3 regions of the Kitasatospora sp. NPDC090091 genome follow, and region 1 is predicted to be linked to each of the others. Evidence: riboswitches for the same ligand, from Rfam matches in the RefSeq annotation. Region 1 holds a riboswitch; each other region holds the start of a gene.
What was found. Region 1 has a riboswitch for cyclic di-AMP ahead of ACIPSC_RS00975 (NlpC/P60 family protein). Riboswitches for the same ligand answer to the same signal wherever they lie in the genome.
Positions count from the first base shown of each region.

Region 2: it holds a riboswitch for cyclic di-AMP, as region 1 does, so the genes downstream of both, ACIPSC_RS05600 (M23 family metallopeptidase) here and ACIPSC_RS00975 (NlpC/P60 family protein) in region 1, are expected to answer to the same signal.
Region 3: it holds a riboswitch for cyclic di-AMP, as region 1 does, so the genes downstream of both, ACIPSC_RS17025 (transglycosylase family protein) here and ACIPSC_RS00975 (NlpC/P60 family protein) in region 1, are expected to answer to the same signal.

Region 1 covers NZ_JBIVDY010000001.1:214,898-219,852, reverse strand. The annotation lists gene ACIPSC_RS00985 (hypothetical protein) at 1-232, opposite strand, end outside; gene ACIPSC_RS00980 (NlpC/P60 family protein) at 388-1,449, opposite strand; gene ACIPSC_RS00975 (NlpC/P60 family protein) at 1,675-2,841, opposite strand; cyclic di-AMP (ydaO/yuaA leader) riboswitch at 2,852-3,006, opposite strand; gene ACIPSC_RS00970 (NlpC/P60 family protein) at 3,335-4,378, opposite strand; gene ACIPSC_RS00965 (NYN domain-containing protein) at 4,591-4,955, opposite strand, start outside.
Region 2 covers NZ_JBIVDY010000002.1:570,505-575,459, forward strand. The annotation lists gene ACIPSC_RS05575 (SpoIIE family protein phosphatase) at 1-172, opposite strand, end outside; tRNA gene ACIPSC_RS05580 (tRNA-Ile) at 386-462, shown strand; gene ACIPSC_RS05585 (TetR/AcrR family transcriptional regulator) at 554-1,123, opposite strand; gene ACIPSC_RS05590 (alpha/beta fold hydrolase) at 1,221-2,048, opposite strand; gene ACIPSC_RS05595 (YiaA/YiaB family inner membrane protein) at 2,220-2,510, opposite strand; cyclic di-AMP (ydaO/yuaA leader) riboswitch at 2,756-2,914, shown strand; gene ACIPSC_RS05600 (M23 family metallopeptidase) at 2,927-3,787, shown strand; gene ACIPSC_RS05605 (hypothetical protein) at 3,898-4,845, opposite strand; gene ACIPSC_RS05610 (GNAT family N-acetyltransferase) at 4,888-4,955, shown strand, end outside.
Region 3 covers NZ_JBIVDY010000008.1:340,811-345,765, reverse strand. The annotation lists gene eno (phosphopyruvate hydratase) at 35-1,324, opposite strand; gene ACIPSC_RS17025 (transglycosylase family protein) at 1,585-2,529, opposite strand; cyclic di-AMP (ydaO/yuaA leader) riboswitch at 2,535-2,704, opposite strand; gene ACIPSC_RS17020 (cytochrome P450) at 2,977-4,242, opposite strand; gene ACIPSC_RS17015 (SDR family NAD(P)-dependent oxidoreductase) at 4,402-4,827, shown strand; gene ACIPSC_RS17010 (MazG family protein) at 4,883-4,955, opposite strand, start outside.

The sequences.
Region 1 (4,955 bases):
CGGTGCGCAGCAGCGCCAGCCGGCGCTGGTGCACCACCGGGTACGCGTCGTGGCCGGCCACCCGGACGGCCAGCTCGGCGGTGGCCACCGCCCGGTCCGGCGCACCGGCCGGGCCCAGCACGAGGTTGCGGTAGACCGCCTCGGCCAGCGGCACCCCGGCCGCCCCGGCGGCGAGAGCCCGGGCGCGCCCGGCCAGCACCGCCGCGACCTCGGAGCGCCGGTCCGCCGCCACCGCGCCCGCCGGTGCGGCGGGGGCGGCCCAGGGCAGCGACAGCTGGGCCAGCCCGCCGGCCGCGAGCAGCAGGGCGCCGCGCCGGGACAGCGCGCAGCGGCGGGCCGCGGGGTCGGCGGGGGCTTCGGCGGGGGCGGGCGGGCGCCCGGACCGGCTCAGAGCCGGATCACCCCCGCGAGGGGCATGGCGTTGACGCTCTCGTACCGCACCTTGGCACCCGGGTAGGGGGCGTGCACGATCACCCCGCCGCCGGCGTACATGCCGACGTGGTGCATGTCCCGGTAGAAGATCACCAGGTCTCCCGGTCGCGCGTCGGAGAGGCTGACCCGCTGGCCGGCCGACGCCTGGGCCTGCGAAGTGCGCGGCAGGGTCACTCCGGCCTGCCGCCAGCTCCAGTACATCAGACCGGAGCAGTCGAACGCGCGGGGCCCGGTGGATCCGTACACGTAGGGCGAGCCGATCATCCTCACGGCGGCGGCCAGCGCTGCCGCACCGCGCTCGGAGGCCGGTGGGGCGGTCCCGAGGTCGAGCCGGTCGGTGCCGCGGGTGGCGCGCTGCTCGGCCTCGCGCGCGTCCTGGGCGGCCATCCTGGCCCGCTCCGCCTCGCCCAGGCTGTTGAGCAGCCTCTGCGCCTTGGCCAGCCGCTGCTGGATCTGCTGCTTGCTCTCGGCCAGGGCGCGGCGGGTCTGCTCCAGCTCGGCGAGCTTGGCGGAGGTCTCGGTGCGGCGCTGGTCGAGCCGCCGCTGACGGGCCACCACCTCGCGCAGCGTCTCGCTCTGCCGCTCGGCGGCCTGGTCGAGGGTGCGGGCCGTGGCCAGGTACCCCTCGGGGTCGGTGGCGAGCATCAGCTGGACGGTCTGCGCCATGCCGCCGCCGCGGTACTCGGCGCCGGCCACGGTGGCGAGGTCGCCGCGCAGCTGGTTGAGCTCGTCCTGGGCCACGGCGACCTGCTGCTGGAGGGTGCCGGTCTCGTGCTGCAGCTGCTGCTGCGCCTCCTGCGCCGCATTGACCCGCTCGGAGGCCTGCTCGGCCTCGTCGTACAGCTGCTCCACCTGGGCCTTGACGTCCTTGCGGCTGGCCGGCCCGTCCGGCCCCGGGGCGGCCTGGGCGGTGCCGCCCGTCGCCATCCCGAGCACGGTGGTGGCCGCGGCGGTCAGCACCAGCGCACGGGCGAGGGCGTGCGCCCCCGACAGCGGGGAACGGCGGTGCACGGACATGCGACAGCGGCTCCGATCCTGCGGCCCGGCCCCGCGGCCGCACCGGGGTGGGCGGCTCTCGACGGGAGTCCGGTGGCAGACGTTAGCGAGTCCGGGCAAGCGAGTCCAAACCCCTCCCAACCCGAATATTTGACCCGGAATCGGACACCAGGGCGAGCCGCCGGGAAAGCCGCAGGCCCGGCCTCCCCACCTGGGGAGACCGGGCCTGTCGGAACCGACTGCGGATCAGACGCGCACGATGGACGCCAGCGGCATGTTGGAGACCGCCTCGTAGCGCACCGAGGCACCCGGCTTGGGCGCGTGGAGCACCTGGCCGTTGCCCGCGTAGATCCCCACGTGGTGGGCGTCGCTGTAGAAGATCAGCAGGTCGCCGGGCTGGGCCTGGGAGAGGTCCGAGCCGATCCGGGTGCCGGCGTGGGCCTGCTCCTGCGAGGTGCGCGGCAGCGACACGCCGGCCTGGTTGAACGCCCAGACCATCAGACCCGAGCAGTCGAAGGAGTTCGGGCCCGCGGCGCCGTAGACGTACGGGCTGCCGACCTTGCCGGCGGCGATGGAGAGCGCGGCGGCACCGCGCGAGCTGCCCGCGGCGACCGGCTTGGGGGCCGGAGCGGGGTCCGCGGTCGCAGATCCGGAGCCGGAGCCGGAGCCGGACCCGGAGAGGTCGGTGCGGCTGGTGTCGCGGGAGGCGCGGTCGGCGTCCGCCTTCGCCTTGGCCGCGGCCTTCGCAGCGGCGTCGGCCTTGGCCTGCGCCTCGGCGGCGGCCTTCTCCTCGGCCTCGCGGATCGCGCGGCGCTCCTGCTCGGTCAGCGTGTTGAGCAGGTCCTGGGCCTTCGCCAGCTTGGCCTGGACCTCCTCCTTGGAGGCCTTCAGCTGCTGGGTGGTGGTCTCCAGCTCGCCGAGCTTGGCCTGGGCCTCGTTGCGGTCCTGGTCGAGCCTGCGCTGCTGCTCCTGGAGCTCCTTCAGCGCGCCGGACTGGGTGCTGCTCGCCTGGGTCAGCGCCCCGGCCTGGTTGAGGAAGTTGTCGGGGCTGGACGAGAGCATCAGCTGGACGGTCGACGATATGCCGCCGGTCCGGTACTGCTCGCCGGCGATCTCGGCGAGGCCGCCCTGGGCCTCGGTGACCGCGGCCTGCTGACGGGCCACCTTGTCCTGCAGCTCGCCGACCTGCTTCTGCAGCTCCTGCTGCTTGGCCTGGGCGCCGTTGTACTTCTCGGTCGCGACCTCGGCCTGCTCGTTGAGCTGGTCGACCTGCTCCTTGACCTGGTCCTTGGTCGGCGTCGGGTCGGCGTGGGCACCGGACTGCGCGGAGAGGGCGACGGCTGCGGCGGCGACACCGGTCAGGATCGAGACACGGGCGCGGCCGGCGGGCTTGGGACGACGATGGGACGCCACGAAGGCGGACTCCTTCTTCCTACGTCCGCCTACCGGGTGAGCTGACGGGTTCGGGCCGGAAGAAGGCCCTACGACGCCTCACCGGCCGTTCCACCGGCCGACCTGGCGCCGATTCACCCCGGAGGAACATGGTTCCCCGGCTCCGCTCCACAGCGCCCCCGACTACTGGGCTCCCACTCGGACGGGCCTGCGGCCCGACCCGCTGCTTCGCGAACTCGGCGGTAAACCTCCGCCGCCACCCAGGCTGGGTGATCGACTGTGCGGTGGTTCAAGGCCCGACCCTAGTAACAGAACCGTGATCCGTTCAAATCCTTGTCAGAAAAAAGCCGGAACATCATCCATGTTCATTTGTGAATATGACCGGACGTGATCGGCGCCGTACGCGGAGCTGATCGCTTGTCATCGGAACGGACAGAAACCGCGCCACCCCCGGGATCGGGGGTGGCGCGGATCACAGGTCCGTTCGGGGCCCGCGGGGGGGCCTGCCGGTCCGTCAGACGCGGCGGATGGTGTTGATCGGCATCGCGTCGGCCTTCATCACCTTCACCACGTCACCGGTGTGCGGCGCGTGCACCACCATGCCGTTGCCGATGTACATCCCGACGTGGCTGCGGTCGCTGCGGTAGATGATCAGGTCGCCGGGCTGGGCCTCGGCGAGCGAGGGCACCCGGGTGCCGACGTTGCCCTGCGCCTGCGAGGTGCGCGGCAGCGAGACGCCGGCCTTGCTGTACGCGAAGACCATCAGGCCCGAGCAGTCGAAGGTGCTGGGCCCGGTGGCGCCCCAGACGTACGGGGAGCCCTGCTTGCTCATCGCGATGGAGACGGCCGTGCCGGCGTAGCCGCTCGCCTGCGGCAGGCTGCCGAGGTCCGCGCGCTCGGAGCCGCGCGAGGCACGGTCCTCCGCCTGCTGCGCGGCGCGCAGGGCGGCCCGGTCGGCGGCGCTGAGCGAGTTCAGGAGGTCCTGGGCCTCCTTCAGCTTCTTGTTGACGTCCGTCTTGGACTGGTTGAGGTCCTTGGTGGTGCTGTCCAGCGAGGCGAGGACGGCGGCCGCCTCGGCCTTCTGCTGGTCCAGCCGGCGCTGCTGGTCCTGCAGTCCCTTGAGCGCCTCGGTCTGGCTGGAGGAGGCCTGCTGCACGCTGGAGGCCTTGTCCAGGTAGCCGGACGGGTCGGAGGAGAGCATCAGCTGGACCGACGGGTCGATGCCGCCCGTGCGGTACTGCTCGCCGGCCACCGCGGCCAGCCCGCCCTGAAGCTGGGTCATCTCGTCCTGGCCGCGAGCCACCTGGTCCTGCAGTTGGTCGGCCTGCTTGCGGAGCTGGTCGGCCCGCTCCTTGGCGCCGTTGTACTTCTCGGTGGCCTGCTCGGCCTCCTCCTGCAGCTGGTCGATCTGCGCCTTCACGTCGTCCTTCTTGGGCGACGGGGTGGGCGCGGCGTGGGCGGCGACCTGGGCGGAGAGAGCGACCGCGGTCGCAGCGGCAGCGGTGAGCACGGAGACCCGCGCGCGGCTCGGCTGCTTGGGACGGCGGTGGGAGGCCAAGGGACCGGCTCCTTCTTCCAATGGACTCACCCGATCGAGTGAGAATCCGGAAAATAGGTTTGACGCCAGACCCTAGTGAAGATCCAGGCTTTCCGCCACTCCCCCGATGGCGTGAACTCCGGCCGCCCGCCATGACTTCACGAAATCGTCACACGACCGCAAACCGGGCGCTGAGCAGGCGTCACGCGGGTCTGCCCGGCCACTGCGGAAGCCTACGGCCGGGCCAGCCGGTTCAGCAGCAGCACCGACGCGACGGGGCGCGCGCCCGCCTTCCGCACGCCCTCCGCGACCTCCCGGTCGGTGGAGACCACCACGACCGGACGGCCCTGCGGCTCGGCCCGCACCAGGCGGCGGATCAGCTCGTCGGCAGTCTCCCCGGTCCGGCTGAAGCGCACCCGGACTCCGCGCGGCGGCGCCATGATCACCGGCACGTCCAGGTCCTGCCCGTCGAACACGCAGGTGACCTCCGCCTGCGTGCGCTGCGCCAGCATCGCCAGGCCGCCCAGCAGGCGGATCCGCTGCTGCTCCAGCGGCAGCGTCGGATAGCCGGTCTTGGTCACGTTGTAGCCGTCCACCA
Region 2 (4,955 bases), on a different contig from region 1:
CGCCGGTGATCCAGCCCGGGCCCTCGGCGAGGACCGTGCCGAGGAGCTCGGTGGCGCTGGTGCAGCCGAGCAGTAACCGGACACAGCGCATGGCGCTGCGCGCGGTCGGGCTGCTCCGCGGCGTCCGGTTCTCGTCCTCGGAGGGGGGAAGCCACGGCGAGGTCAGGTCCATGGGATGGCCTTTCCGCCGCCCTGTGGGGCTCTGCCGGATCGGGCTCTCGATTCCTCGTACCTTGTTGCCGGCCAATCTATCCCGTCTTGCCCGATTGGTCCCGATCAGTTCCGATTGCCGGCCGATTGCCGGCCCGAACGCCGGCCCGATTGTCGGTCCGACTGCCGAGTGGCGGGGCACCCGTCGCGGTCGAGTAGGATGGCGGTTCGGCGAGGGCCTATAGCTCAGACGGTTAGAGCGCTTCCCTGATAAGGAAGAGGCCACAGGTTCAAGTCCTGTTAGGCCCACCACCACGCCGGAGGGCCCGGAGCGATCACGCTCCGGGCCCTCCGGCGTTTCCGGGGCCGCTCCGGCGCTCCGGTGCGCCGGGGCGGCCCCGGGTCAGGGCGCCGGCCAGGCGCGCAGGCCCCCGGTGAGTACGGCGATCAGGCGGTCCTCGGTGACGGCGAGGTCCTCGGCGAGCTGGAAGGCGCCGCCGATGGAGAGCGAGGCGAAGCCGTGCGCCACCGAGCGGACGGTCCGGGCGGCGTGGATCGCCTCGGAGCCCTCCAGCCCGTACCCGCGGAGCACCGCGACGATCACGCCGACCAGCCGGGCGGCCGCCCGGGCGAGGTCGTCGTCGGGCTGCGGCGCCTGCGGGAGCGCGTGGTAGCGGTGCGGGTACTCGGTGGCGTACCCGAGGTAGGCGCGCAGGACCGCCGCGACGGCGTCGTCCCCGCCCCGGCCGACGGCCGCCCCGGCCAGCCGGTCGGCCAGCTCGCCGGTGACCCGGACGGCCACCAGCCGCCGCAGCTCGGCCAGCCCGCCGCTGACGTGCTTGTACAGCGAGGGCGTGGCCACCTTGGCGCGGGCGGCGACCGCGGCCAGGGTGAGGGCCTCGGCGCCCTGCTCGTCGATGAGGGCGAGGGCGTGGTCGACGACCTGCTCGGGGGTGAGTCCTACGCGGGGCATGGGGAGCGGCCTCCGTGGTTCCGGGGTGGGGTTCGGCGCACGCGGGCGCCCGGGTCGGCGTGGTGCGCGGGGACCGCGCGGTGGGTCGGCGGCGGTTTCAGGCGAGCTCGGCGAGGAAGGGCAGCAGCGCGTCGGCGGTGGCCTGCGGCCGGTCGGCCATCGGGTAGTGGCCCGACCCCTCGATCATCACCTTGCGGGCCTTGAGCGCGGCGGCCTGCCGGTCCGCGACCAGCTCCGGCTTCGGGAAGTCGGGGTCCTTGCTGCCCATGACGACCAGCGCCGGGCAGGTCACGGCGGCGGTCCAGCCGGCGGGCGCGGACTCCCCGCGGACGTAGCCGCGGGTCGCGGCCTTGCGGCCCGGCGTGCGCATCGCGGCGACCAGGCCGTCCACGTAGCCGTCGAAGTCGGCCGGCTTGGGGCCCGGGTAGGCCATCTTCCGGTGGTAGAGGCCCCAGAACGCGGGCGAGTGCACCAGCAGGGTGCCCATCACGCCGAACATCGCGCGCTGCAGGGCGGTCGGCGGCAGGTTCTCGACGAAGGCGTCCAGCAGGACGATCCCGGCGACCCGCTCGGGCGCGTCCCCGGCGGCCTTGACCACGGTGGCGCCGGTGTAGGAGTTGCCGGCCAGCACGGCCCGCTCGATGCCGAGGTGGTCGAGCAGGGCGAGCACGTCGGTGGCGATGGCGGCCGGCGAGTAGTCGTCCCAGGCGATCGAGGACTCGCCGAAGCCGCGCAGGTCCATGGTGATCACCCGGCGGCCGGCCGCGGTCAGCAGCGGGCGCAGGTGCCGGTAGGCGGCCCGGCTGTCGAGCATCCCGGGGAGCAGGACGACGGGCAGGCCGTCGCCCTGCACGGTGTCGTCGTAGGCCAGCCGGCCGCCGGGGACGTCGAGGAACAGCGTGGTGGGGGTGCTGGTGCCGGTCATGAGGGCCTCCGCGGTCCGCCGGGACGGGGTGTCGGCGGGCGCTGCCGACACCCATAAAGCTAAGGCTAATAGCCTTAGCCGTCAAGCTATCGGCGTCAGCCTGTCGCGCGTCCCGGCCCGGGCCCCGGCCCTGGCGCGTCCGGGGGTCTGCCGCTCTCCCGGCCTGTCGGCTCAGGCGCCCTCGACCTTGAACGGGTCGTGCTCGGCGAGCAGCTTCTCCAGCCGGGCCTGGTCGACCCGGGTGACGATCTCGTTGGTCTCCTGCCGGTCCCGGACGACCTTGGCCAGGGTGAAGGCGGAGGTGACGGTGTAGAGCAGGCCGACCCCGAGGAAGGCGCGGGTCCAGGCGCCCACCGGGAGGTAGGCGATGCCGATCGCGAGGGCGCCGGCGGAGAGGGTGAAGGAGAGCACGGCCTGGACGTAGTACGCGGCCGTGGTGCGTGACTGCATCGGTGCGTTCATGGCGCCAGGATGCGCGCCGTCGAACGAGGTCCACATGAGTAGAAGTACTCAAACACGGGGTCGTTCGTTGACGTCCTATCACGTTCGGTAGTGTCAGTTGTCGTCAAACGCCCCAAATCGCCCACCGGATCGCGTAGTGTCCGAGCTGTGTCCTGTCGTCCCATGCGGACGGCTTGGAATCGGGGGCTCCTAGGATTAACGTTTGATAACGCAGCGCGGTCCGCAACGCCGTACCCAGACGGCACCGTGCGCCGTCGCCTAATCCCGCCGGCCGGCCTCCGGGCAGGCCAGGGAGCCGGGGAACCACGTTCCTTGGGGTGAATCGGCCGGGCCCAGGCCCAGCCGTAGGAGACCTTCCTGCTCCGAACCCGTCAGCTAACCCGGTAGGCGCGAAGGAAGGAAAGGAGCGCGCCTCCGTGGCGTCGACGCACTCTCCGGCACATCTGCCCGGCTCCTCCGCCGGCACCCAGCTGCTCGACCACCCGTGGCCGCCCGCCCACCTGGGCGAGTACGGCGGGTCCGACGACGAGGCCGCCCCGCAGCCCGCCGAGACCAACCGCCACCGGATGCCGCGTCAGACCCGCGGGACCGCCCCGCTGCTCGGCGTCACCGCCGTCGCCGCCACCCTGGGCGCCACCGGTTTCGCCTCCGCCACCCCGGCCGCCGCGCCCGCCGTCGAGGCGCCGGACGAGGCCCCGGTCGCGCTCTCCGCGGACCCGGGCCTCGCGCTCGCCGCCCGGATCCAGCAGCAGGCCGACAGCCAGCGCACCGCCGCCGAGGAGACCGCCCGCCTGCAGGCCGCCAAGGAGGCCGAGACCAAGCGCGCCGTCCAGCAGCAGGAGGCCAAGCGCGCCGCCGAGGCGGCCGAGAAGGCCAAGCTCGCCGCGATCAACCTGCCGGTGCGCGACTACCGCCTCTCCGCCCACTACGGCCAGAGCGCCTCCTACTGGGCCCACCTGCACACCGGACTGGACTTCGCCGCCGACACCGGCACCCCGGTGTACGCGGTCGGCCAGGGCACCATCACCTCGGCCGGCTGGGCCGGCTCGTACGGCTACCGGATCGTCGAGACGCTGCCCGACGGCACCGAGATCTGGTACTGCCACCTCTCCTCGATCATCAAGGGCTCCGGCAAGGTCGTCCCCGGCCAGCAGCTCGGCAAGGTCGGCGCCACCGGCAACGTCACCGGCCCGCACCTGCACCTGGAGGTGCGCCCCGACGGCGGCGCCCCGGTCGACCCGGAGAGCTGGTTCGAGCAGCGCGGCGTCACCCCCTGACGGTTCGCCCCCCGGGGGCGGCCGCCCCGTGAGGGCGGCACGACGAAGGCGCCCCGGCCGGTACCGATGTACCGGCCGGGGCGCCTTTCCGTCTCCGCGCGCCGTCCGCGCTACTCGGTGCGCTTCTGCTCGGCCGCGTCCTGCTCCGTGAGGTCCTGCTCCGCCGCGTCCTGCTCCGCCGCGTCCTGTTCGGCCGGCAGACCGGCCAGGTAGGCGTCGATCTCCTGCTGGCCCGGCTCCGGGGCCAGCTCCGGGAACTCCGCCACCAGCAGCCGCGGCAGCCCCGGCACCGTCCACGAGCCGAACAGGTCCAGCGCGGCGGACTCCGCCGCCTCCTCGAACGCCCCGAAGTCCCCGGACAGCTCGTCCGGCATCGGCCGGCCCAGCGCCGTCAGCTCCGCCAGGTTGCGGTAGCTGCGCCGCATCAGCCCGTGCTCCAGCAGCCGCCGCGCGCCGTCGGTGGCCATCCCGACCGAGAGCACCCGGCCCGGACCCCAGCCCGCGGGGTCCGCCTCGTCCAGCCAGCCGGCCTCCGCCAGCGCCTCGAACGCGGCCCGCCGGTCCTCCTCGGCCAGCTCCCGGAACCCCGACAGCCAGTCGAACACCGCGGCCTCGTCGGTGACGTCCACCCCGTACGCGTGCAGCAGCAGCGCGTACAGCCGCGGCCAGGTCACCAGATCGGCCCGGCGGAGCAGGCCGGCCGCCACCTCGCCCTGCCACTCGGCCTCCGCGTGCAGCCGCTCCTGCCGCTTGGCGTTCAGCCGCTTCGAAGCCCGCTGGTGGTCGATCAGCAGTCGCACCGCCTCGCCGTACGCCAGCGGGTCCTGCTCCGGGTCGGGCTGCACGTAGAGGTGGAGCCGCTCGTGGAGCAGCTGCTCCACGGCGTCCGAGGTCAGCTCCGGCCAGCCGTCGCGCATCCTGCCCTCACCCAGCTCCAGCAGCGCCAGCACCGTCCGCAGCGGGGCCTCGGCCACCGGCGCGCGGCCCTCGGCCTCCGCCCAGGCGAGCAGCTCGGCGGCCCTGGTGTGCGGGGCGAGCCGCAGGTCATCGTCTTCCATGTCACTTACGGTAACCGGAAAGCGCGGGTAGGGTCTGCCTCCATGGTCCCCGTCCGCCTCACCGGCCCCCGCCTCGCCCTCCGGGAGTTCCACCACACCCCCGGAGACGT
Region 3 (4,955 bases), on a different contig from region 1:
GAGCAGTGTGTGTCAGCGCTCGTACTTACCGGGCTTACTGGTCCGCGGAGCGGAACCGCGGGAAGGCGCCGCGGCCGGCGTACTCGGCGGCGTCGTCGAGGATCTCCTCGATGCGCAGCAGCTGGTTGTACTTGGCGACGCGCTCGGAGCGGGCCGGGGCACCGGTCTTGATCTGGCCGCAGTTGGTGGCGACGGCCAGGTCGGCGATGGTGACGTCCTCGGTCTCGCCGGAGCGGTGCGACATCATGCAGCGGTAGCCGTTGCGCTGGGCCAGCTCGACGGCGTCCAGGGTCTCGGTGAGCGAGCCGATCTGGTTCACCTTCACCAGCAGCGCGTTGGCGGTGCCGGTCTCGATGCCCTTGGCCAGGCGCTGCGGGTTGGTGACGAACAGGTCGTCGCCGACCAGCTGGACCTTGTCGCCCAGCTTGACGGTCATGGCCTTCCAGCCGTCCCAGTCCGACTCGTCCAGCGGGTCCTCGATGGAGACCAGCGGGTACGCGGCGACCAGCTCGGCGTAGTACTCGATCAGCTCGGCGGCCGAGAGGGACTTGCCCTCGAACTGGTAGGCGCCGTCCTTGAAGAACTCGGAGGCGGCGACGTCCAGGGCCAGCGCGATGTCGCGGCCGGGCACGTAACCGGCCTTCTGGATGGCCTCGGTGATGAGGTCCAGCGCCTCGCGGTTGCTGTCCAGGTTCGGGGCGAAGCCGCCCTCGTCGCCGAGGCCGGTGGAGAGGCCGCGCTCCTTCAGGACGCCCTTGAGGGTGTGGTAGACCTCGACGCCCCAGCGGACGGCCTCGGAGAAGGACTCCGCGCCGATCGGCGCGATCATGAACTCCTGGATGTCGACGTTGGAGTCCGCGTGCGAGCCGCCGTTGAGGATGTTCATCATCGGGACGGGCAGGACGTGCGCGTTCGGGCCGCCCAGGTAGCGGAACAGCGGCAGGTCGCTGGCCTCGGAGGCGGCGTGCGCCACGGCCAGGGAGACGCCGAGGATGGCGTTGGCGCCGAGCGAGGACTTGTCCGGGGTGGCGTCCAGGTCGAGCATGGCCTGGTCGATCAGGCGCTGCTCGGTGGCGTCGTAGCCGACCAGCTCCGGGCCGATCTGCTCGATGACGGCCAGGACGGCCTTCTCCACGCCCTTGCCGAAGTAGCGGTTCTTGTCGCCGTCACGAAGCTCCAGCGCCTCGAAGGCGCCGGTGGAGGCACCCGACGGGACAGCGGCACGGCCGGTGCTGCCGTCGTCGAGGCCGACCTCGACCTCGACCGTGGGGTTGCCACGCGAGTCGAGGATCTCACGGGCTACGACGACATCGATGGACGGCACGAGGCATCTCCTAGCGGAAGCAGGTCCGGCTGACGGTGGGTGCTGTCGGCCGGACGATTGCGGAGTCGTTACGACCAGAGCCTAACCGCACGGGCTCTCGGGGCCACGTCGGCCATGGGTCCGTCTCAGCGTGTGGCCGCACTACCCACCGGTAGTTCACCTGGTTGCCCCGTGAAAGCGGTCCGGATGCGGACGAAGGGGGACGTATCCGGCCCCCTTCGTCCGCGCCGGGCGGTGGCCCGGGTTCAGCGGACGGCGGTTCAGCCGAGGTTGAGCACCTGGCCGGGGATGATCAGGTCCGGGTCGCCGCCGACGGTGCCGCGGTTGCCGTCGTACAGCGACTGCCAGCCGCCGGACACGCCCTGGGCGGCGGCGATGCCGCCCAGCGTGTCGCCGGCCTGGACGGTGTAGCCGTGGCCGGTGCGCTGCTGCTGGGCGGCCGGGTCGGCGTGGACGGGGGTCGGAGCGTCGCCCTGGCCGATGTACCCGACGCCCTGGCCGGCGGACTGGACGGCGGCCTGGGGGGCGTAGTCAGCGGTGTGCTGCTGGTACACGCTCTGGTGGCTGGTCCAGTACCAGGCGCCGTCGTTCTGGTACCAGTACACCTTCGCGTCGGCGTCCCAGCCGCCCTGGCCGGAGAAGCCCGGGGCCTTGGCGTCGTGCTGCGCGGGCTGCTGGGCGGCCGGCTTCGGGGCCTGCTGCTGCACCGGCTTCTGAGCGGGCTGCGCGGGCTTCTGAGCCGGCTTCGACTGGGCGGGCTTCGGCGCGGCGGGCTGCTGCGCCGCGGGCTTGGCGTCCACGGCGGTGTCGACCTCGGCCGCGGCGCCGCCCTTGCTCAGGCCCGCCCGCTTGGAGCAGACCGGCCAGGCGCCCGGGCCCTGCGAGGCGAGGACCTTCTCGGCCACCGAGATCTGCTGCCCCTTGCTGGCCTGGTTGGCCTGCGGCGCGTACGCGGTGCCGCCGTACGCCTTCCAGGTGCTGGAGGTGAACTGCAGACCGCCGTAGAAGCCGTTGCCGGTGTTGATGCTCCAGTTGCCGCCGCTCTCGCACTGGGCGACCGCGTCCCAGGTGGAGACGGGGGCCGCCGAGGCGCCGGTGGCGGTGAGGAGCGGCATCGCGAGTCCGACGCCGGCCACACCGGCGACGGCGATGGCCTTCTCGGCCTGGGTGCGGCGGCGGTGGCGGCCAGTTCCAACGAACAGCATGAAGACGTCCCTCTCCGCACGCCTGCGAGGTGAGCTGTCGGGTTCGGACCGGGAGGTGGCCCGGCCGCGTGTCGCGAGGCGTTCTGCCCGCGACTGCGGCTTCACCCCAAGCCGTGGAGGACGGCAACAAACCTGGGTCCCCCGCCCCTGCCCAGGGTTCTGGTCGGTTTCCCGTGGCGCGGCGGGCAGGATTCGGCGTTCCGCGCACGAGGTCCGCAGCTGCGAACTGCAGGGAGAGTAGACAGATCCTCACACCAATCACAAGCTCATATCGCCGATATCACACAGAAATTACGGCACACGGTCGATCGCCTACCAACGGAGGCGGTATGTCCGGATTGATGGCGGTTCAACCCCCCTGAATGGGCGGCTCGGCGACGCCGTGTCAGCGTGTCGAGCCGCCGGCCGGAGGACGCGCCGGCCGCTGCAATCGGTTCCGGCCCGTGATCAGACGGGGTTCTTCTCCGCGTTCTCCGGAGTGAATTCGACAGGAAGTTCACGAAGTCCACGCATGATCAGACCACCTCGCCACCGCAGATTCTCCGGGCTTTCGGCGAGCTGCAGATCGGGCAGCCGGGTGAGCAGCGTGGCCAGCGCGGCGCGGCCCTCCAGGCGGGCCAGCGGGGCACCGATGCAGTAGTGGATGCCGTGCCCGAAGCCGAGGTGCGGGTTGTCCGTCCGTGCGAGATCGAGGGTGTTCTCGTCGGCGAACCGCGCCGGGTCCCGGTCCGCCGCCGCGAGCACCACCAGCACCGGGTCGCCCACCGGGATCTCCACCCCGCCGATGGTCAGCGGGCTGGTCGCGAACCGCCAGGTGGCCAGCTCCACCGGCCCGTCGTAGCGGAGCAGCTCCTCGATCCCGGTCTCCAGCAGGCCGGTCTCGCCCCGGGCGATCGAGTCCTGCAGCAGCTCCCGCTGCCCGGGGTTGCGCAGCAGCGCGTAGGTGCCGTTGCCGATCAGGTTGACGGTCGTCTCGAACCCGGCGAACAGCAGGATGAAGGCCATCGCCGCGGCCTCGTTCTCGGTCAGGTGCTCGCCGTGGTCGCTGGCCCGGATCAGCCCGGAGATCAGGTCGTCGCCGAGGTCGGCCCGCTTGCGGTGGATCAGCTCGGCCAGGTACGACCGCATCCGCTTCACCGCCCGCCCCACGCCGCCGCGCCGGCCGCCGCCGTGGCGGATCATCATGCCCGCCCAGTCGCGGAAGTCGTCCTGGTCCTCGGCGGGCACGCCGAGCAGGTCGCAGATCGCGTAGATGGGGAGCGGGAAGGCGAACTCGTGGATCAGGTCGGCGCTGCCGCGGGCCGCGAAGCCGTCGATCAGCCGGTCGGTGAGCTGCTGCACCCGGGGCTCGAAGGCGGCCACCCGGCGCGGGGTGAACGCCTTGGAGACCAGCCGGCGCAGCCGGGTGTGGTCCGGCGGGTCGATGTTCAGCAGGTGCGTCATCAGGTTGGCCTGCCGCTCGCCCGGGATGCCGACCCGGCCGGTGCGGTGCGCGTGCGTGCTGTGGTGGACCGGGTTCTTGGAGAGCCGGCTGTCGGCGAGCGCCTGCCGGGCGTCCGCGTACCTGGTCACCAGCCAGGCCTCCACCCCGCTCGGCAGGGTCGTGCGGTGCACCGGCTCGTGCTCCCGCAGCCACGCGTACGCCGGGTACGGATCGGCGGCGAACTCCCAGGTGAAGAGCGACGGGCGGGCGGGATCGGGCTGAACTGGCATGGGTCGACCGTATCCGGTGGAGATCGCCCGTACGGCAGGCGTGAGCCTGGTCACCTGAGGGGTAATTCCTGTTGCGGAGGATCGGGACGAGCCTACGATCCTCCGCAAAGCACGTGTGTGGGCGCCGGTGCGGAGCCGCCCACCAGGGAGGAGCGCACCATGCGGGTCACCGGGGCAGTCGTCGTGATCGCGGTACTCGACGGCGGGTCGGGGGCCGACCTCGCGCGCCGTTTCACCGCGGCCGGCGCCGCCGGCGTCCTCATCGCGGACGAGCAGGTCGGCATCGCCGAGGACCTCGCCACCGAGCTCGACAGGCCGGGCTGTCCGGTCGTCGGCGTCTGCGGTGACGTCCGGCGCCCCAGCGACGTCGCCGCCCTCGTCGACACCGCCGAGAAGCACCTCGGGCCGATCGACCTGTTCTGCGTCGCCGGCCCGGACGGCGAGCGGATCGTCTCGCTGGCCGACCTGCCCGACCACCTCGACCTGGAGCGGCTCGCGGAGCTGCTGCAGTTGGTCGGCGAGGCCATCGGCGAGGTGGTCGTGCCGCAGCCGCGCCGGCCGGTGGAGGAGGCGGCGCGCGTCTGAGCATGCCGCCGGGCACCTCCCGGGGCGAGGCCCGTCCGACCGTGCCCGCTCCGGCCTACTCGGGCTTGAGCCCCTCGGCCGCGCGGACGGCCTCCCGGTAGCCGCGCGCGGCCGCCCGCAGCGCCGCG